3 regions of the Geomicrobium sp. JCM 19037 genome follow, and region 1 is predicted to be linked to each of the others. Evidence: riboswitches for the same ligand, from Rfam matches in the RefSeq annotation. Region 1 holds a riboswitch; each other region holds the start of a gene.
What was found. Region 1 has a riboswitch for thiamine pyrophosphate ahead of JCM19037_RS30335 (thiamine phosphate synthase). Riboswitches for the same ligand answer to the same signal wherever they lie in the genome.
Positions count from the first base shown of each region.

Region 2: another riboswitch for thiamine pyrophosphate. It lies ahead of tenA (thiaminase II); the one in region 1 lies ahead of JCM19037_RS30335 (thiamine phosphate synthase).
Region 3: another riboswitch for thiamine pyrophosphate. It lies ahead of thiT (energy-coupled thiamine transporter ThiT); the one in region 1 lies ahead of JCM19037_RS30335 (thiamine phosphate synthase).

Region 1 covers NZ_BAWZ01000044.1:7,889-14,802, forward strand. Annotated here, with positions in the region: gene JCM19037_RS28815 (SDR family oxidoreductase) at 1-126, shown strand, start outside; gene JCM19037_RS26055 (hypothetical protein) at 263-640, shown strand; gene JCM19037_RS26060 (hypothetical protein) at 658-1,089, shown strand; gene JCM19037_RS19065 (ThiF family adenylyltransferase) at 1,191-2,051, opposite strand; gene JCM19037_RS26065 (hypothetical protein) at 2,057-2,206, opposite strand; partial or broken gene JCM19037_RS19070 (thiazole synthase) at 2,203-2,965, opposite strand; gene thiS (sulfur carrier protein ThiS) at 2,969-3,226, opposite strand; partial or broken gene JCM19037_RS29040 (FAD-dependent oxidoreductase) at 3,245-3,679, opposite strand; gene JCM19037_RS28825 (FAD-binding oxidoreductase) at 3,693-4,256, opposite strand; partial or broken gene JCM19037_RS30335 (thiamine phosphate synthase) at 4,237-4,961, opposite strand; TPP riboswitch at 4,951-5,051, opposite strand; gene JCM19037_RS19090 (GNAT family N-acetyltransferase) at 5,399-5,944, shown strand; gene JCM19037_RS19095 (histidine phosphatase family protein) at 5,906-6,403, opposite strand; partial or broken gene dhaK (dihydroxyacetone kinase subunit DhaK) at 6,548-6,914, shown strand, end outside.
Region 2 covers NZ_BAWZ01000047.1:12,935-19,848, forward strand. Annotated here, with positions in the region: gene JCM19037_RS19640 (aldehyde dehydrogenase family protein) at 1-534, shown strand, start outside; gene JCM19037_RS19645 (DUF779 domain-containing protein) at 550-912, shown strand; gene JCM19037_RS19650 (MBL fold metallo-hydrolase) at 1,006-1,947, shown strand; gene JCM19037_RS19655 (sorbosone dehydrogenase family protein) at 2,033-3,187, shown strand; gene JCM19037_RS19660 (DUF4349 domain-containing protein) at 3,303-4,154, shown strand; partial or broken gene tenA (thiaminase II) at 4,441-5,110, opposite strand; TPP riboswitch at 5,212-5,313, opposite strand; gene JCM19037_RS19670 (chromate transporter) at 5,453-5,989, opposite strand; gene JCM19037_RS19675 (chromate transporter) at 5,993-6,562, opposite strand; partial or broken gene JCM19037_RS19680 (gamma-glutamyltransferase family protein) at 6,646-6,914, opposite strand, start outside.
Region 3 covers NZ_BAWZ01000005.1:133,378-140,291, forward strand. Annotated here, with positions in the region: gene JCM19037_RS22080 (TRAP transporter small permease) at 1-438, shown strand, start outside; gene JCM19037_RS04685 (TRAP transporter large permease) at 435-1,781, shown strand; partial or broken gene JCM19037_RS26720 (proline racemase family protein) at 1,793-2,784, shown strand; gene thiT (energy-coupled thiamine transporter ThiT) at 2,842-3,399, opposite strand; TPP riboswitch at 3,476-3,575, opposite strand; gene JCM19037_RS04700 (HAD family hydrolase) at 3,644-4,309, shown strand; gene JCM19037_RS04705 (GNAT family N-acetyltransferase) at 4,285-4,773, shown strand; partial or broken gene ade (adenine deaminase) at 4,806-6,607, shown strand; gene JCM19037_RS04715 (DUF5694 domain-containing protein) at 6,638-6,914, opposite strand, start outside.

The DNA of each region.
Region 1 (6,914 bases):
CATTCCATTGGTCTTCAAGGTGGACACATTGACGTGGCAAACACCGTTTTGTTTCTCGCTTCCGATGAAGCACAATTCATTACAGGAGCTCAACTAGCTGTTGACGATGGTTATACTGCGAAATAAAGGAACAAAAACTAGCCAAATCTATACGATAATTTGGCTAGTTTTTAATGTCTAAGAATAAAGTATAATGCTTAGAAGCTAACAAAAGCCATACCATTACATATCCTGTTATTAAGTTCAGCATAGGAGGATATTCATGAAAGAAAAAGACTGTCACTTAGGAAATCATTCAAAGTCCTCTATTCGAATAAATAACAACTTAATCAATGGGTCATTAGGTGTAAGTACAGGTGGATTGGTCCCGACAACGCCAACAACACCAACATTTCCAACGGGAACAACGGGAATTACAGGTCCAACCGTACCGACAGGAGCACCTGGCACGGGCCCAACCGGTCCAACGGTCCGACAGGAGCACCTGGCACGGGCCCAACCGGACCAACGGGTCCGACAGGAGCACCTGGCACGGGCCCAACCGGAGCAACGGGCCCGACGGGTGGTGGGGGCAGTGGTTCGGTTTTTTTACAAACAACTACACTCGGAACAGTCAACACACAAATTCCGTTTAACGTAGGGGCTGGGAATAATGAATTGCTAGGAGGAATTATATACAACAGTGAAGACCCTGTCGTTGTTGACCGTCTCGCTTGTTATATTACGCAATCGGGAGTACCCGGGCAGTTCCAATTAGCGATTGCCTTGCCTACGTCAAATGCTACGGCTCAAGTTGTTGCAACAACAGCGAACTTTACAGAGCAATTACCAGGCGGTTTGTTCGTGTTGCCGTTAGTAACTCCGTATTTAATGCAAGTAGATACACCGTATTATCTTATTATTAAGGATGAAGACAACGGTTCTGCATATGGAGGATTCACCGCTGGTTATGGGTCGGTTGTTGAAGGACCACCAATAAACTTTAGAGAACAGAACGTATCCAACCCTCTCGTTGGTGGAGAAATATTAAGCACGAGTGATGTGAGCTTAAATTTAACTCCATGGATTGCGGCACTTACCCAATTATAAATATATAATCGCAATAAGAAAATTGGCTTAAAGTATAAGGACTGCCTAAAAGGGAGGCAGTCCTTTATAATGAGTAGTCGACTGTACACGGCATGGATATTTCAAGAAGGTATAGTTAGCCCCACTACTTCATCATAAATGGCTTCCGCTTCCTCCGTATCTTGCACCCCCCGAATCATCGCCCGTCCATCCTTGAACAGAATCACTTGCCGCCCGTCTTTACGGAACCTCGATAGATCGGGAAAGCGTTTATAGTGCCATTCATCTCTGTCTATATGATCCGGGAGAGCGAGTTGTACAGCCTGAGCAGGGCGGACTTGCACCCCCGTCCGCGCGCACATCCATTGAATATGCTTCTCCCGAGGGCGCTCACGGAGCGCAGGGTACGAAGGCGCCGGACCACACGTTTCGCATGACGCCATCGCCAACTTCGCAACCGCAACGTAAGAAGACTCCGCCTTCCACACGTCAAACGTGTACAACTTCGGCGTCTGCACATCGCCGACGAGCATTCGCAACACTTGTGTCGCCTGATGAGCGGCGACGATTTGGATGCCCGTCGCCAACACCCCATTCGTGTCACAATCCTCATCTTCTCCAATATAAGGAGATAAACAGCGAAAACACGGAGACTGGTCAGGGTAGAAAGGCATTGAAACGCCATAGCTCCCCGATACCCCTCCGTACACCCAAGGAATTCCGTTCTTCCTCGCCGCATCGTTAATGAGCATTCTTGTCGCAAAGTTGTCTGTCGCATCCACAATCACATCGACGTTTTGGACATACTCGTTGACATTTGCTGCATTTAGTTCGGCAAAAGCTTCGTGTATAAGAACCGATGAATTAATTTGCCTGAGCCGCTCTGCGGCTGCTTTTACTTTAGCGCGATGATCGTCGGCGTCTCGTTCGGTGAATAATTGTTGACGCTGAAGGTTATGAAGTTCAACAAAGTCTCCGTCCACGAGTGTTAACGTGCCGATGCCGGAGCGTACAAGGGTCGAAGCCGCAGCTGTACCGAGGCTCCGGCGCCAACGATTAAGACGTGAGCCGCTCCGATTTTGTGCTGCCCTTGTTCACCGATGGGCTTAAAGCGTTCTTGACGACTATAGCGTGTCATTTCTTTGCCCAGCTTTCCTGGGGACTGCTCGCACTTGCATACTTTTGTGCGGGGATACGTCCAGCTTCAAAGCCGATGCGTCCAGCTTGAATGGCAAGCTTCATCGCTTCGGCCATTTTAACCGGGTCATTCGCTTTTGACACCGCACTGTTCAACAGCACCGCATCCGCTCCGTATTGCATCGCTTCGGCTGCATCATGTGGGGCGCCGACGCGGCATCAACAATGACCGGAACGTTTGCTTTTTCGATAATGAGTTGCAAGTTGTACGGGTTGGTGATGCCAAGGCACTCCCAATTGGCGAAGCGCCTGGCATGATTGCATGTGCACCGAGTTGTTCAGCTCGAAGTGCGAGCATCGGGTCATCTGACAGATACGGGAGTACGGTAAATCCTTCGGCTAGCAAAATCTCGGTAGCTTTTAACGTTTCAACGGGGTCGGGCAATAGCGTTGGTGGGTCACCAATCACTTCGACTTTAATCATGTCACAAATGCCTGAAGACCTCGCGAGGCGAGCTAATCGAACCGCCTCTTCAGCTGTTTTTGCGCCTGCGGTGTTTGGCAAAAGTGTAAAGTCATTCCGGTCCAATTGTTCAATCGGATCAGGTCCGATATTGTCTAGGTCAATGCGGCTTAGCGCAAATGTGAGCACGTTCGTTTCAGATGCTTTGACGGCTTCCCTTTGAATATCGGCATTTGGATATTTCCCTGTACCTAATAATAAACGCGACGTGAATGTGTAGTTTCCGATCGTTAACATCGTTTATCCTCCTCCTACAAAGCGAACCATCTCAATCTGGTCACCTGCAGTAATATGCGTATCGTTTTGCTCGTCGACAGATAGTGCCGCGCCGTTATGCTCGATCATGACGACCGTGTTTTGCAGTCCGAAATGTTCACGCAACTGCTCAATAGTGGTCACGTGGTTTGGCAGTTCACGCTTTTGTTGGTTGATGGTGACTTCCATGTGGGATCCTCCATATTTCGGTTGAAATGTTGGCAACGCAACAGAATCTTGCATGATTTGTTGTACGATTTGCTTGCCGGTGATCGGTGCGAGTAGAATGCCGTTGCGCCCGTGTCCGCCAGCAAGCCAACAGTTTTGTTGAGCGGGGTGTGGACCGATGAAAGGAAGGCCTGTTGTCGATTGTGGCCTAAGTCCTGCCCACATGTTCGTAATTTTCGCATGCTTTAGAGAAGGGATGAGCGTTGTGATTTGACTGAGCAATTGTTGAACGCCGTGCACCGTGACGTCTCGGTTGCGCGAGGCTTCGGACGTCGCCCCGAGAATTAGCTCCCCATCTGGTTTTGGAACAACGTACATTCCTTTATAGAAGAGGGTCTGTTGCACCGCTGCTCGATCGGTCATTACCTTCACGATTTCCCCTTTTATCGGATGCACGTCCCAAAGAGCATCCAGTTCGGGCAAGGTGTCTACGCCTGTGGCAATGACGAGCTGGTCGGCGTGCAAGGTGCCAGATGTCTCTCTACACCGTTAATGAGCGGTTTGATGACGGTTGTGTCCAAGTACAGGTCGACGCCTTTTGAGACGATGGCTTGTGTGAGTGCCGCGCGGTTTGAGCGGGTTGGATATGCGCCTCGTTTGGGAAGTGCAATCCTCCGATCGCTTCGGGTGAGGTAGCAGGTGCGATGCGTTGCAATGTTTCTTGGTCCACATACTCAACGTGTTCCCCTTCGCGCTTTTGCCACGAATGGATGTCTTTCAGGAGCGTCATTTCGGTTTGATCAAAGGCCAGTTTGAGTGCGCCAGAGCGCGTCCAGCCAATGTCTGTACCGGTAAGTTCAGCCAATTCATCTTTCAGGTGCGCGTATAGTTCGCGGCTCTGTTTGGCTAGCGGATAAAGTTCGGACGGCCCTTCTAACTCTGCTTGCACTCCGAGCATTCCGGCTGCGGCAGCTGTTGTGCCAGAACCCGGCTGAGCTCGGTCGATGATCGCCGTTTTCAGCCCGTGATTGGCTGCATAATAAGCGGTGGATAAGCCAATGATGCCTGCCCCGACAATAAGCAGGTCATACGTTGGATGCATCATGTGTCGCACGATCCTTCCCGTACTGTTCATAAGTTTGGGAAGCCACTCGAGGGTTTTCGGATGACCATACTCCGGACATGATGGCAACACCAGAGGCTCCAGCTTTTTGTACGTCTTGTAAGTTTTCAGGTGTAATCCCACCAATCGCATAGACAGGTACGCTCATGTGTTGTGTGATATCTTCTAGCTGTGCCAACCCTCGTGGGTGATTCCCGGTTTGCTGTTCGTTTCGAAGACGTGACCGAAGTAAAGGTAGTCTGCCCCTTCTTCAGCTTGTGTGAGTGCTTCGTCTTTAGCGTGGACAGACGCACCCACTATCAAATCTGGATGTTTCGCTTTAAGCTCACGAATACGATAGGCGCTGCTTGCGGGCAAGTGCACCCCTTTTAGCCCCCAAGCTGCAGCAGCTTCGGCATGTGTGTTCAAGATCATTTGGTCTGTTCTAAGCCCTAAGCGAAGCATATGGTCAATCTGTTGTTTCAAACGTTGCAATGAAGCTTGTTTGTCCCTCACGTGAATCGTCGTAATATGAGGAACGCATTGTTTAAGAATGCGTATTTGCATATGAAATGGAAGTTGTGCGTCAGTTACTAAGTGCCAAGACATCGGTCTCACGCTCCTACTTTTGTATACACAAAAAAGCCGACCTCTTTGGAGAAAAGATCGACGAATGTCACATAGTAGGTACCATGCATGGTCACACATTCTACTTTCCTCCGCTGGTATCAACCAGTTCAGGTTCAAGAGTTTGAGTTTCCTCATCTCAGCCGTATGCGGGCACCCCTAGTAGCTTTTTTATAAATCAAGTATCTTTATGTTATCTTATCAATGAAGACAATTGTTCGTCAAACGTCACGTAGAGAGAGAGGAGAAAAGACATGTGGATCCAGTCTCAAAATAAGAAATCCATCCTCCATGTACAACAGATTACCGTCAAAGGAAAATATGTAGAAGGTGTACTCGGCAAAGGTTCGTTTTCGGAATGGAGCAGTACGCTCGGGAAGTACGAAACAACGGAGCGAGCACAAGAAGTGGTGAGTCACATATTTGAGCGCCTGAGCAGTGAGTCGCCAGATCGGCCTCTTATCAGATGCCAGAGAAGTAAAACGCCTATACATAATGACAGAAAAGGAGCGGATCGCATGTTAAAATCTGAACGAGTGAGACTGCGGAAAATGACGGAGGGCGACGCCAAACAGTACCACCGTTGGCGCAACGATTTGGATGTAATGAAAACGACGAATCCTTATTTAGATGTGTATACGCTTGAGGAAACCGAACAGTTTGTCAAGCAAGTCATGCTAGGTTCGTCGCACTCAAAGAGTTATATCATTGTTGATCGCGTGAGTAATGAGGCGATCGGTGTTACGTCACTGATCGGAATTGATATGAAAAACCGTAACGCAGAATGCATCATTGATATTGGGGACAAAGACTACTGGGGCAAAGGGTATGGACGTGAAGCATTCGGTCTCCTCCTAGCGTATAGCTTTTTGGAAATGAACCTGCATCGTTTGCATTTGCAAGTGTTTGAATTTAATACTGCCGCATTACAACTATATGAAAAGCTCGGCTTCACACGAGAAGGCATAAAGCGCGAAGCCGTCTATCGAAATGGAGAGTATTTTGATATTGTGCAGATGAGTCTATTAAAACGGGATTACTCGCTCGACACGACCCGCATCTAACACAAACACATCGGGGTTTTTCATTTGCTTCCACTCATCAAAACCGAACCCTAATAGAAGGGCCAACAGGTTGCCGTGGCTCACAACAACCGTGTACTTTGGAAGGCTGTCCAGCACAGCCCGACCTCTCGTAAGTGCGTCTCTAGCCGATTCACCACCAACGCACGTGTAGTCCGGGTCTTGAAAACTCCGCTCCAACGGGGAGAGCCACTCGTCCATCGGTTCTTCGCTTAGTACCCGCTCTCTTAGTCGCTCATCGGTTTGTACCGGAACGCCGCTCGCAGCACTAAACGGTGCAATCGTCGCCGTCGCCCGCGTGTAAGGGCTACTTACAATGTGAGAAACTTCTTTTTTATGAAAGAATGCAGCGAGATTCTTCGCCTGTTGTTCACCTTCTTTGGTGAGCGGTGCATCGGGCTCTTGCCCGGTTGCACGACAATGTCGAACGAGATAAATCATGAAATGGCCTCCTTGAGTGTTTGTCCTTACTACGAATTGATCCGAAGCGAAGTTTCGAAATGTTTTGCATATCGTTTACGGGTCTAGCATCTAATGAGATAATTTACGAAAACGAAAGGTGGTCTCGCCATTCATGAAAAACTAATGAATGATTCCGAGCAAATTGTAGAGGAGTTTTTGCAAGGGTTTATCGCCGTTCACGGTGATTCGTTAACGCGAATTGATGGCACAAATGTGGTCACACGTATTGATCAGGCCAAAAACAAAGTTGGCATCATTAGTGGGGGCGGCAGTGGCCATGAGCCGGCTCATGCGGGTTATGTTGGTCCAGGCATGTTAGATGCAGCAATCGCGGGTGAGGTGTTCACGTCACCTGGTGCCGATCAGTTTCTCGCCGCAATACAGGCAGCGGACAGTGGAAGCGGTGTGTTACTTGTGATCAAAAATTACAACGGCGATGTTATGAATGCTGAAATGGCTCAAGAAATGGCGGAGGCAGAAGGTATTCAGA
Region 2 (6,914 bases), on a different contig from region 1:
GCCGGCGACCCGTTGGATACATCAACGATGATCGGAGCGCAGGCGTCAGAAGAACAGCTTGAGAAGATTTTGTCGTATTTTGATATTGCGAAGCAAGAAGGGGCAGAGCTCATTACTGGCGGAAACCGCATTGAAGTACAAGGGGAACGAAGCACCGGCTATTACATTGAGCCGACGATCTATAAAGGTCATAACAAAATGCGGATCTTCCAAGAAGAAATCTTTGGTCCGGTTGTGTCCGTCACCACATTCAAAACAAAAGAGGAAGCGTTGGAAATTGCCAATGATACGCTTTACGGACTTGGAGCAGGCGTATGGTCAAGAGATATGAATACGGCGTATCGCTTTGGTCGTGCAATTCAAGCGGGACGGGTGTGGACGAATTGTTATCACGTCTATCCTGCTCATGCCGCGTTTGGTGGTTATAAGAAATCGGGAATTGGTCGAGAGAACCACCAAATGATGTTAGAGCATTATCAACAAACGAAAAACCTGCTCGTAAGCTACAGTGAACAACCTGCAGGTCTATTCTAAAAGGAGGGGTTCTTCGTGCACGTTGAGAAGGTGAAAGCGACAGAAGTGACGCTAGACCTCATCAACCACTTGAAAAGCAAGCACGGACCTGTCATTTTTCATCAATCGGGAGGTTGTTGTGATGGCAGCTCTCCAATGTGCTTCTCACAAAAGGAATTTAATCCGGGTAGACACGATATTTACCTTGGGGATTTAGGAGATGCCCCGTTTTATATTTCTAAAGACCAATATGAATACTGGAAACATACACAGCTCATCATTGATGTGGTGAAAGGGAGAGGTGGCATGTTCTCTTTGGAAAACCCTGAAGGAAAGCGCTTCCTCGTCCGTTCACGGGTGTTTTCTGATGAAGAACAAGCCCATTTAACTAACAATTAGTTAAGCTGAGGTGCTCTCAGAAGAGAGTGCCTCCCATCATAAATCTATAGTGAGCGAGCGCTCGCTTGCCAAAGACGAGAGGAGAGAGAACCGATGTTGGAGGAATTAGGAATCCAATCGCTACGATTGAATTTACCGCTGCGACTAAACCATGTGAATGTATTTCTTGCAGAAGGAGTAGAGGGGTGGACAATTATTGATGCAGGGCTTCATAACGATGAAACCGTTGCCGCCTGGGCTCCTTTACTGAAAGGGAAAGATATTACCAATATCATTGTTACACACTATCACCCCGACCACTTCGGATACGCAGGTGCGCTTCAACAAAAAACAGGGGCGCAAGTGTGGATGACGGAGACCGATGCTAAGGCTGGGTTGAATGCATGGACGCCGGAATTTCTTGATGAAATGTATGCGTACTATTTGCTTGCAGGAATTCCAGAGCACGATGCACAAGAGATGAAAGAAAATACCGCTTCTTTTATCCCAAGAATTAACCCTTTGCCAACGATCAATCATCACATTGTGGAAGGACAGCGGTTCGTGCTCGGTGGGTTTGAGTATGAGGCGATCTTTACGCCGGGTCATTCAGATGGCCTAATCGTTTTGTACAATCGTGAACGAAATGTGCTGTTATCCACTGATCATCTGCTACCAAAAATTACGCCGAATATTTCGTATTGGTTTCATGGTCGAGATAACCCGCTGAAAGACTATCTCACATCATTAGAAAAAATAAAGAAACTAGACGCAGATTTGGTTGTTCCATCACACGGGAAGCCGTTTCACGGTGCCAACGAGCGAATCGATGAAATTGCTGCTCATCATGATGAGCGGCTAGAACGAGTGTATGAGTATGTGAAAGAGCCTGTCGTTGTACATGATGTTTGTGCGAAGTTATTCCCTAAAGTACTCACCGTTCACGAAACAAGGTTCGCTATCGGTGAGACACTTGCCCACCTTGAGTACTTGCGCGACAAACAGCAGATCGCTCGTCACGAAGAGAATGGCAGCTGGAAGTATTACCGAGTGTAAACCAATATCGCCCTGATCTTTAGATTGAAATTCTTTTGTACGGGGTACAGAAGAATAGATTTCTAGAAAAAAGGGGCGTCATAACTTGAAGAAATATACGATGATCTTCGGTGCAAGTGTACTAATGTTAGGTGCGTGTTCACCAGAAGAACCGCAAGAGGAAGAAAGCGAAGAGACGACAGACGGCGGTTCCGATGAACTCGGTGAAGATGATCCGACTGAAGGTGAACCTGAGCCTGCAGATGATGAAGACATTGACGAAGATGAAATGGCTGGAGACTATGAGACATTAGCAGAAAACTTAGCTGCCCCGTGGGGTATTACACTCGTTGATGACGGCACAGTATATGTTACTGAGCGAGAAGGCCAGATTATTGAAATTACTGACGGAGAAACGACGCCAATGAGTCTTGCGCTAGACGAGGAAGTCCACCAAGAAGGTGAAGGTGGTCTTCATGGCATGGTGTTGCATCCAGAAGATGAAGATACAGCGATCATCTATCATACGTATGTAGCCACTGATGGCATTTATAATCGGATTGTTGAGATTGAACGTGACGGTGATGAATGGCAAGAAACGGATGTCTTGATAGAAGACATTCCAGGAGCGACGACGCACAACGGCGGTAGACTCGCGATCGGACCAGATGGGTATTTGTATGCAACGACAGGTGATGCGGAAGATCCAGAGCTTTCCCAGGACACGGACAGCTTAGCGGGTAAAATTTTGCGAATGAACCTCGATGGCACGGTAGCCGAAGATAATCCATTTGATGACTCTTACGTCTATTCTTACGGTCATCGAAATCCACAAGGGTTGGATTGGACAGATGATGACCGACTGTTTAGTACAGAGCATGGTCCTACGGCGAACGACGAAATCAATCACATTGAACCTGGAAACAACTATGGGTGGCCAGAAATTGTTGGTGATGAAACCGAAGAAGGTATGGAAACGGCAGTCATGAACTCTGGTGAAGAGACGTGGGCTCCGTCAGGAGCTGCGATGGTTGGTGAGCAATCATTTTATGTAGCTGCGCTTGCCGGTGAACAGTTGATTCGCTTTGATGTGGACGACAACACAACAGATACAATCCTTGAAGGAGAAGGACGCTGGCGTGATGTCGTATATGACGAAAACGAGAACATGTTTTATGTGATTACGAACAATACGGATGGACGAGGCGACCCAATCGATGAAGATGACCGATTGCTTCGTTTTGAAGGACCTGAAGCGTAAACGTAAAGACCTGGTAGGGGAGCTTTCCCCTATTAGGTTTTTTTACATATTTTCAAATAATTGAAACAAATAATGGTGGGCAACGACAAAGAAGGAAAGAGAAGGGGGTCAAAAGATGAATTATAAAATCATGCTCGTTTTTCTATTTTTCGCCTTTGTTGTTGCGTGTAGTGATAACCAAAATGACGAAGCGGCAGATCTTTCTCAAGAAGGAAATGATAGCGGGGCAGATGTTGCTCAAGATCATGCTGAGTCGGAGGTGGAGTTGGACGAGGGGGAAACGTTAGACGACTCGGCTGCAAATGAAGCGGAAGTGGAAGCGATTGATACGGCAGAGCGAATGATCGTATATAATGGTCACCTCACAATTGATGTTGAAAGGTTTCAAGAAGCTCAAGACCAGATTCAGCAATCCATTGAAGAAATGAATGGCTTTGTTGTGGAGTCGTCTGTCCAAGATGCAGGAGACGGTGAAATGAGCGGGACGTTTGCTGTGCGCGTGCCTGAAGAGAACTTTACACCCTTTTTGGATCAGATAGAGTCCCTTAGTTTACAAGTCGTCGACCGAATGACGACAGGTGAAGACGTGACAGAAGAGTACGTCGATCTAGAGTCAAGACTTCGGTCGCACGAAGCTGTTGAAGAACGGCTGCTCGTGTTTATGGAAGATGCAGATACGACAGAAGACTTGCTTTCTATCTCGGATGATCTGGCGGACACGCAAGAGCAAATTGAAACAATTCAAGGTCGCATGAATTATTTAGACCATCAAGTGACGTACGCATTGGTGAATATTAACGTGCGCGAGACCGCAGGGTCAACGTTGACCGATCAAACCTCTTTAAACACCTGGGGGCAAGCGTCGAATATGTTTACCGACACGATTAACGTGCTCATGCAATCGTCTCAGGCGTGGTGGTATTCGTCATTGGTCTGTCTCCAGTGCTCATCCCCTTACTTCTATTAGGGCTTGCTATTTTTATTTACTGGAGAAAAAATAATAAGACGAACGGGGCAAAGTAAAGGGCGGTTCATTTGCGGCGGGGCGCATTGTCGAAAGCGTGCACATCGGTGTCGAAAATGTGCACACCGGCGTCGAAAACGTGCACATCACCGAAACGGCCGCAAAAACGCAAGAATCTCGCGTAGAAGCGTCCCTTCCCCCTTGCGTAATCGGAGTAGAATGAGTCGGTCGGATTTGAGTGCTCGCAAAAAGCCAGAATGGGTACATTACCCATTCTGGCTTTCCTCAATTATATTTGTACGGGCCACTTTTCTTCGGTAAACGCCATTTGCCAGAACTGCCATTCCAATTGACAGCTCTTTAGAAAGGCATCACGCATCCTTGTTTTTTCTTCATCGGTAGCGGTCTTGGCGTATTCATCAAGACGATTACGAAAGGCCATCGTAACGCTGTCACCCATTTCTTTATAAAAAGAGATCCAATCATAAAAAGGATGGTTTTTACCCGGCTGTTTCGTCTTGTCCAAGTGAACCGCAATTTCGTAATACGTCCAAGGACAAGGAAGGAGGACGGCAATCATTTCGCCAAACGACCCTCGGTGAGCCACATCCAACATGTGCCGAGTATAGTGATGAGCGGTTGGTGCGAGAGCTCATACTGCAAGTCTTCGTAGTTTACACCAGCAACTTGACAGAAATTGTTGTGCGGATGGACTTCATCATTGAGTACGAAAGAAATTTGTTCATTTAGTAATTGCATATCTTCTCTTCGTTCTGAGCGGCTGATCGCCAGTCCGTAAATTTGCATAAACGTATTCAAATATTCAAAGTCTTGTTTTACATAATGGGTCAGTTGACCGGGTTGAAGGTTGCCGTTTCCAATGCCTTGCACGAACGGATGCTCAAAGATCGCTTCAAAAACAGGGCACATTCTTTACGTAATTCTTCAGTAAATGACATTACAAAATCCCTCCATAAGTGTTTTGATTCACAGTGAGGCACCGGCGTTCGGTTCTCTATGAGAGCAATAAAAAAAGCTCTGCATAGAAAACAGAGCATGGTTAAAACAAGCTCCACTTCCCTACGCTGGTATAATCCAGATCAGGTTCAAAGGGTCGAAACATTGCTTCTCTCAGCCGGTGCCGGCTCCCCTAGTGAATAAAAATATATTCAAGAATGGCTTACTCACTTTCTATTAAACCATACAATAGTCTGAAAATCAAAACGAATTGAGGAGGGATTATTTACCATAAAATACCAATTAAACCAACCTTTATTATAGTTCATATTACCCATTTTTATTTATGATAAGAAAATCGCACCATACAGAAGCGAACTTACGATGACGATCGCAGGGTGAACCTTAAATTTCTCTAGGAGTAATAGTGCAGCGCCGACCAAGAGCACCGTTTGCCACATCCCATTCCCTTCCCAAGACATGAAGAAAAACTGATACGTAAGTACGCCGAGGAGAACCGCAATCGGTGCACGGATATAGTTCGTCATGTTTTTCACTCGGGGGTGGTCTTTAAATTTCAGTAGGATACTCATTAAAAGCATCATGAGCGCAAGCGACGGACCGACCGTTGCGAGCAGGGTAACGAGAACGCCGGGAACACCAGCGACTTCCCAACCGACAAAAGCGGCCATTTTTGTGGCAATCGGTCCTGGAATGGCGTTTCCGAGCGCGAGAACTTCGCCAAACTCTTGAGTACTCATCCAACCGTAACGATGTACAACTTCATGTTCAATGAGTGGAATGGATGCTGGACCGCCACCGTAACCAACGATGCCCGGTATGAAAAAGGCAAGAAATAAGTTCCATAAGTCCGTGAGCATTGATTACGCCTCCTCTTTTCTAGCAGGTTGTGGTTTCGGTTTCTGTGCGAAGGCAATCGCAATCAATGAAACGATAAGAATTGCGGGATGCAAATTTAGCCATTCAAATAATAATAGACTGATGACCGTCAAAACTATGGTCAGGAAGAATCCGGATTTCTGTGTGGATTGTTTTAAAAAGTTGTATGTTAGGGATAGCAAGAGCACGCCTACAATTGGCATAATTGCATTCGTCATGCCTTGAACGATCGGTGTTTCCCTAAATGTTGTCAGTGTACCAACAAGGATGAGCATAATGATGGCAGTCGGCATGACTGTGGCTAACACGGCGTTTATCATACCGACAATCCCGCCTACTCTATAGCCGACATACCCACAAAGTTTAGTAATGATTGGGCCTGGTAGTGTGTTTCCGAGCGCGACCACCTCTGTAAATTCTTCATCGTCCATCCAGCGATATTTTTCGACGATTTCTTTATGTACGAGTGGGATCGTCGCGGGTCCCCCACCATATCCGAGGACATTTGCCCGTGCCATTGCGATGAAGATCTTCCATTGGATTTGTAAATTCATGAGGATTGCTTCCTTTCTAACGATGAACAGCAAGGGGATGTCCCTTGCCTTCGTTGTTGAGTATGGCCTAGCAGAAGCTTATCTTACCATATGGCAATATGGCTATCTGCGCGGGGTTCTGTACCGCCTACGAGCACGCCGGTGTCTGGGTCGCGCCAAATGATCTGGCCACGTCCGAAACTGCCACCTTCAAGTGTCGGTTTAATAATATGTCCTTTTCTTTCTAGCTGTCTTGCAATCTCTGTAGGAAAGCTCGCTTCGACTTCTACGGTTTTTCCACCAGTCCACTTCCAGCGAGCGGCATCTAGAGCTGCTTGCGGATGAAATCCATAATCGATGCTGTTCGTTAGAA
Region 3 (6,914 bases), on a different contig from region 1:
TTATTGCAGTTAATAGGTAGAAATTTGTTCGATATATTGCTTGAGTGGCCTGAAGAAATGGCTCTAATGACGATGATTTGGCTTACATTTTTCGGTGCCTACCAGTGTACTGTCGAAAACACGCATCTAAAAGTAAGTTTTTTGGAAGATCGATTGTCTGAGAAGAATAAGCCTTACTTGGAATTGTTTTCGAAAGTTGCAATGTTAACGTTAGTTTTGCTCGTCACATTTAATACGTATCCGTTAATTTCCATAGTAGGAAATATAGGTACTCCTGTTATGGCAGTCCCTATGTGGGTGCCTTACAGTTTCATATGGGTATCGGCGACGTTAATGTCAATGGAGATCATATGCCAGATCATTGAGACGATTAAAAAAATTGCAACTTTCAAAACAAGTAATGAGCAAGAGGGAGAAACGGTAGGTGAAGTGAGATGACCCCGTTACTTATGCTAATTGTCATACTCATTCTCCTCGTATTAGGGGTTCCTATTGCATTCACACTTGGGCTTACTGCAGTAATGTTTATCGTTCTACAGAGTGATTTCTCACTTACATTTATGACACAGCAATTGTACCTAGGTGCAAACAGTTTTCCATTGCTTGCAATTCCGCTATTCATATTGGCGGGATCGATAATGAATTATAGTGGAATTTCTAAACGTCTAATTAATTTAGCATTATTAATTGTCGGCATCTTTAAGGGTGGACTTGCCTATGTAAATGTGGTTGCATCGGTCTTCTTTGGTGCAATTACAGGAACTGCCGTAGGTGCTAGTGCAGCAGTAGGGCAAATCGTCATTCCAGCAATGGTTGATAAAGGATACCGACGCGGTTTTTCCGCAGCAACCACTTCTGCTGGATCATCGCTAGGAATTTTATTACCACCGAGTGTTCCAATGATTTTATATGCTTCGGTTTCTGGAATTTCTGTTTCTGCACTATTTATGACTGGAATTCCTATCGGGTTAACGATTGCTGCAGGCTTTATGGTTGTTGCATACTTTTTGTCTGCCAAGCAAAAAGGAGAAATTATTGAGAAGTCTGTAAAAGTTGAGAATGTGGGCATTGAGCTACTGAAAAACATCCCTGCATTGCTCGTTCCTGTAATTATTCTTGGAAGTATCCTTACTGGAGTTGCCACACCGACCGAGTCCGCGGCTATCGCTGTTTTTGTAGGGATTGTAGCTGCACTCATCTATCGAGAAATGAGCATGAAAGATTTCTTTGTAGCCATTGAAGATAGTGTGCGGACAACGGCTTTTGTCATGTTCATCGTTGCCTGCGCAGGGTTGCTCGGTTTTGCTTTTGCAGGTTTAGGTGTGGGTCACCAGATGATGGAACCGTTGCTTCAATTTGCGAATGATCCAATTGCCGTAATGTTAATTACTAGTTTAATTCTATTTCTTGGAGGGTTAGTGTTTGACGGTACGGTTATGGTACTCGTCATCGTACCTCTATTCTTGCCTCTTGCTGATGCAGTATCCGTTGATCCGTTGCAGTTTGCTATGGTTGTTCTGATCGTGTGGTCAATTGGCCAACAAACGCCTCCTGTTGCAAGTGGTTTGTATATTACGACTGCTTTAGCGAAGGCGACGATGTGGGAGACGAGTAAATATAACGTCTGGTACATTCTTGTGTTATTAATTGTGTTATTTTTCATGATTTATTTTCCGGATTTATGCTCTATATTCCGAATTTACTCATTGATTAATGTGCTGATGGGGCTTCGTCAAGTTGGCACACACATACTATTTTATCTAAAGGAGACGATCGAATGATTTTTAACAGAATGGTGCAAACAATTGAAACACATACGTTTGGGGAGCCAACTCGAATCATTAATGGTGGTTTATTAAAGTTAAAAGGGGAAACGGTTGCTGAACAACGAGACTACATGGCGGCTAACTTTGAGTGGTTAAGAAATGCAATTATTCAGGAACCTAGAGGCCATCGAGACATGTTTGGGGCAGTCTTGTTACCACCCACTAGGGAAGATGTTGACTTCGGTGTCATTTATATGGACAACACTGGCTTTTTAAATATGTGTGGTCACGCAACGATAGGTGTTTCAACGGCGATTGTTGAACTTGGAATGGTTGAAGTAACAGGAGAAGAAACATCTCTCGTATTGGAAACACCGGCTGGACTTGTGTATCCAAAAGTAAAAATGAAAAATAACCGTGCAGAAAGTGTTCGTTTTGAAAACGTCCCTGGCTTTCTAGAACATCAAGATCTTGAAGTAGAGGTCGAAGGCTTAGGTACGATCAAAACAGATATTAGTTATGGGGCAACTACTTTGCCTGGGTGGACATCGCACAGCTAGATACGAAAATTCATGTATCCAACGGTATGCAGTTGAAAGAATACGCTAGAAGAATTAAAGAAGCGGTAAATCAAAAGGTAAGTGTACAACACCCAACAAAAGATTATATCAATTACATTGATATTGTTACCTTCTTTGGCGAACCGACACTTGAGGAAGCTACGTATAAAAATGTTCATGTATTTAGTGATCGACAAGCGGATCGTTCACCAGGTGGAACAGGTACGACAGCAATGGTTGCTCGCATGGTAGGACGAGGCGAGATGAAAATTGGCGAGGAAATTGTAAGTGAAGGGTTTGTCGGAGGTACGTTTACTGGACGAGCGCTTGAGAGCGTCAAGTTAGGTGAAATGGATGCGGTTCGAACGGAAGTAGAAGGAACAGCGTTTATCAATGGTTTCCAGAATATATTAATGGATCCGAATGATCCGTTCCGTGGCGGTTTTATCGTGAACTAATTGTGCATATGAAAAAAGGGGGGATGAGCATGCGCTCATCCCCCCCTTTTTTCTTTTTTAAGAAACGACCGAAGACTTTAATCGAGCGGGTCGGTTTTTAAGTTTGAAAAATGCCGGTTGAGTTTTTGCAATAAGAAGAATCACACCAAATGTAATGAGTGTTTCTGGCACAAGGTATGAAGTATTATAAATAGCTGAGTAGAGCCAGACGTTCCATCCCTCTGGCGCATATTCGCCAAACCAAACTCCACCGGAGATGATGTGGGCGACGAGACGGAAAAATGATGCAAAGAAAAGGCCGAACAGTGCCCATCGGATGTTTAGTTCTCCTTTTTTGTTCCTGAAAGCAAATGCACCCGCCAGTCCTAATACGGTAAAGGCAACTGGATAGTCTAATAGAAATTGGATGGGGTGAATCATCGAGCTTCCTAAGATTAACTTAATGACACCAACGAGTAGCCCTGTCATCAGACCAACTTTTAAGCCGCGCCGAAATGCCATGACAAAGATCGGCAACATAACAAGGGAGATCGAGCCTCCCATGACCCACGGACCCGCAAACTCAATGCGGTCTAAGATGAGCGCGAGTGCGACCATGAGCGCTGTTTCCACCATGATTAACGTTCTTGTTGCATAAAAAAATCCCCTTTTTGTTTCCACAGGGGGATGCAGGTCCGCACATTAAACGTCGTAATGTGCTCTCCCACTTCCCTACGCTGGTGTTACCCAGATCAGGTTCTAAGAGTCGGGAACGAGTCCCTCTCAGTCTTGCGACACCCCTAGTGGTTGATAATATTCAGACGAATATAGTATATCTTATAGTACAATGAAAGCCAAGCTGTTTTTGGGGAGGTCACGTATGCATAAAGCAATTTTGTTTGACTTAGATGGCACATTACATAACCGACCGAAATCATTGGTAACTTTTTTTCGAGATCAATGCGAGCGTTTCTCAATGAATGTCGATCTGAATAGGTTTGTCGAATTGGACAATGAGGGGATGCGCTGGAAGGATGAGGTATATGAGCAGTTAGTCAAAGAATATCAGTTGCCATTAGACCCTCAACAACTACTAGCCGATTATGTTACTCTGTTTCCGAGGTTCGCACAGCTGTATCCTGACGTTGAGCACACACTGGAACAATTAAAGGCAAAGGATTATAAACTCGGAATCATCTCAAACGGAAAGAAAGGCTTTCAACGAGCGGTATTCAATTCTTTAAGTATTAATGAATATTTTGAATCAGTGATCATTTCAGATGAGGTTGGCTTAAGAAAGCCGGATGCCCGAATTTTCGCATTAGGTATAGAGCAGTTGAACGTACAGCCTGAACAAGCCTTGTATGTTGGGGACCAGTACGACACTGATATTATCGGAAGTCGTAACAAGGGCTTGAAAGCGGCTTGGAAAACGAACGAACAAGTGGATAGTGACGCACATTTCCAGTTTTCATCTTGGCGTCAATTCATACCTAAATTACAACAGTTGGAGGGTGAAACATGGTCATCCGCAAAGCAAAAGTAGAAGATGCCCGGGGCATCGCGCACGTGCATGTGCAAAGTTGGAAAACAACATACTGGGGTATTGTTCCACAAACTTATCTTGATGAGTTGGATGAAACAACGAGAACAGAACATTGGGTAAAGATCATTACAGAGGTGAACAATACGAAGGTAGCCACGAATGAAGAGGGGAAGATCGTAGGCTTTGTCCATTATGGGCGTTCTGAGCGTTATGCGGCGGATGGACAAGTGTACGCCTTATACTTATTAGAATCTTATCAACGAAGAGGCATCGGCGCCCAACTACTAGAGGCGGCTAAAACGGAGTTTCAACGACAAGGTTGGCATACGTATGCGGTTGAGGCGCTCGTCGATAACCCGTCGATGGCATTTTATCGCAACAATCACCCCGTGCATTATTTGCTCAGTTCGTTTACAATTCATGGAAAGGTTCTTCGCGAGTGGGTCATGACATTTAACGTTTGACCCCTCCCGAACCAACGTAAGGAGGAAGCGAAGTGTACGAACGAAAGCCTCAGTTCGAATGCCTTGTGCCATTGAATGAAACGGCACGAGGAGAAAGAAAAGCAACACTTGTCATTAAAAACGCCAAACTCATCAACGTAGTATCTGGTGAAATCTTAGAAAATACAGATGTGGCGGTATGTGAGTCTAGGGTTGCATATGTTGGGGAAAACGCTGATCACACAGTTGGTGACGATACAGAAGTGATTGATGCAAATGGAAAATACTTATCCCCAGGCTTTATTGATGGGCATTGTCACATTGAAAGCAGTCAAATTACCCCGGCGCAATTTGCGAGGGCAGTATTGCCAAAAGGCACAACGAGTGGCTTTTTTGATGCCCATGAAATTACGAATGTTCTTGGTTTGGACGGTCTTAAACTGATGCTCGAAGAGGCGCGGAAAACGCCGATGGCGGCCTATATGCAAGTGGCATCGTGCGTGCCGTCAACGAGTGCAGAGTTTGAAACCAATGGCGCGTCGATTGGCCCGAAAGAAGTGAAAGAGGCATTTACTTGGGGAGACGATATGGTTGCGCTCGGTGAGGTGATGAATTTTCCTGGTGTCGTTTACGGTGACGAAAAGATGATGGGTGAGCTCGAAGAGACGCTTAAAGCAGGCCGAGTAGCTGATGGTCATTATACGTGGGAACCAGATTCCGTTCGCTTGTCAGCATACGCGAGCACTGGCATTAGTGGTGATCATGAAGTGACAACCGCTGAAGATGTCATTGCACGCATTCGCCTCGGACAATACGCGAAGATGCGTCGAGGTTCTGCGTGGCATGATGTTGCAGAGACCATTAAAGCGCACACAGAACACGGTATTAATACACGACGAATGATGCTCGTCACCGATGATCGAAGCCCAGAATCGCTCGTTGATGAAGGCATATGGACTTTGTTATTCGCCACGCCATTGAACAAGGGGTTCACCCTGTCGTCGCCATCCAAATGGCGACGATCAATACAGCTGAAAGATTCGGATTGAGTCAAGATGTCGGAATGATTGCTCCCGGTCGATTTGCTGATTTCGTATTGCTCGAGGGCAAGCTAGAGGACGTTCATGTGGATGTAACGATTTGTGCTGGGACAGTCGTTGCTGAAAACGGAAAAACGGTTGTTGAGATTAAAGGAATCGAGTGGCCAGAGTTTGCGACCCGCTCGGTTCACCTGAAGCGTGACGTGCGACGGAGCGACTTTGAAATCGAGGCACCAACTGTTGTAGACCGCGTGACGGTTCGAACCATTCATGTTCAAGAGAATCAAGTTGGAACGAAAGAAAAGCACGTGAATGTCGCGACGAAGAATAATCAAATCCAACTCGGCAATGAGCTTTGTAAGATGGCAATTATTGAACGCCATGGCGTAAACGGGAACACAGGTCTAGGTATTCTAAGCGGCGTGGGATTTCAACGGCCTGCCGCTATTGCAATGACCGTCGCCCATGATTCGCACAATCTCATGGTGATTGGCAATGACGATGATTTGATGGCCCAAGCTGCAAATCACGTTGCGAGTCACCAAGGAGGAATTGCGTTTGTATCAGGTGATGAAGTGACGATGTTGCCATTACCTGTTGCCGGTCTTATGTCTGACCAACCGTATGAAGAGGTCGCCAACACATCAAAGAAGATTAGTGAAAAGCTAGCAGAAGCAGGTTGTACGATGAACTATGCGTTCATGACACTCTCGCTCCTAGCACTCGTTGTTATTCCAGAAATCCGTTTATCGGATACCGGGCTAGTAAGAATTGGCGATCAAGGCTTTGAAAAAGTCGGATTGTTTGTGGATTGAAAAAAGTGCGAGCCCCTTGGCTCGCACTTTTTAAATATATTGATGTGTGTACTCGAGTGAAAAACAATCCGTACGTTCAATCCAATCTTTTAGTAAATACAAGTGAGAACCACCGATGAGGACAACAATGCGTTCTTCGCCGGTATGGGCCAGACGAGCAATGTTTGCGAGTATCGTTAAGTTCCTTTCATACCACCAATTAACCCAGTGCAACCCAACATGTTGCTCAGCATTTGAAACAGTTAACATTTGCGTGTACATTTGATCTAACTTTTGTGAGAGCTCCATGTTGTTCGCTCTTTTAAAG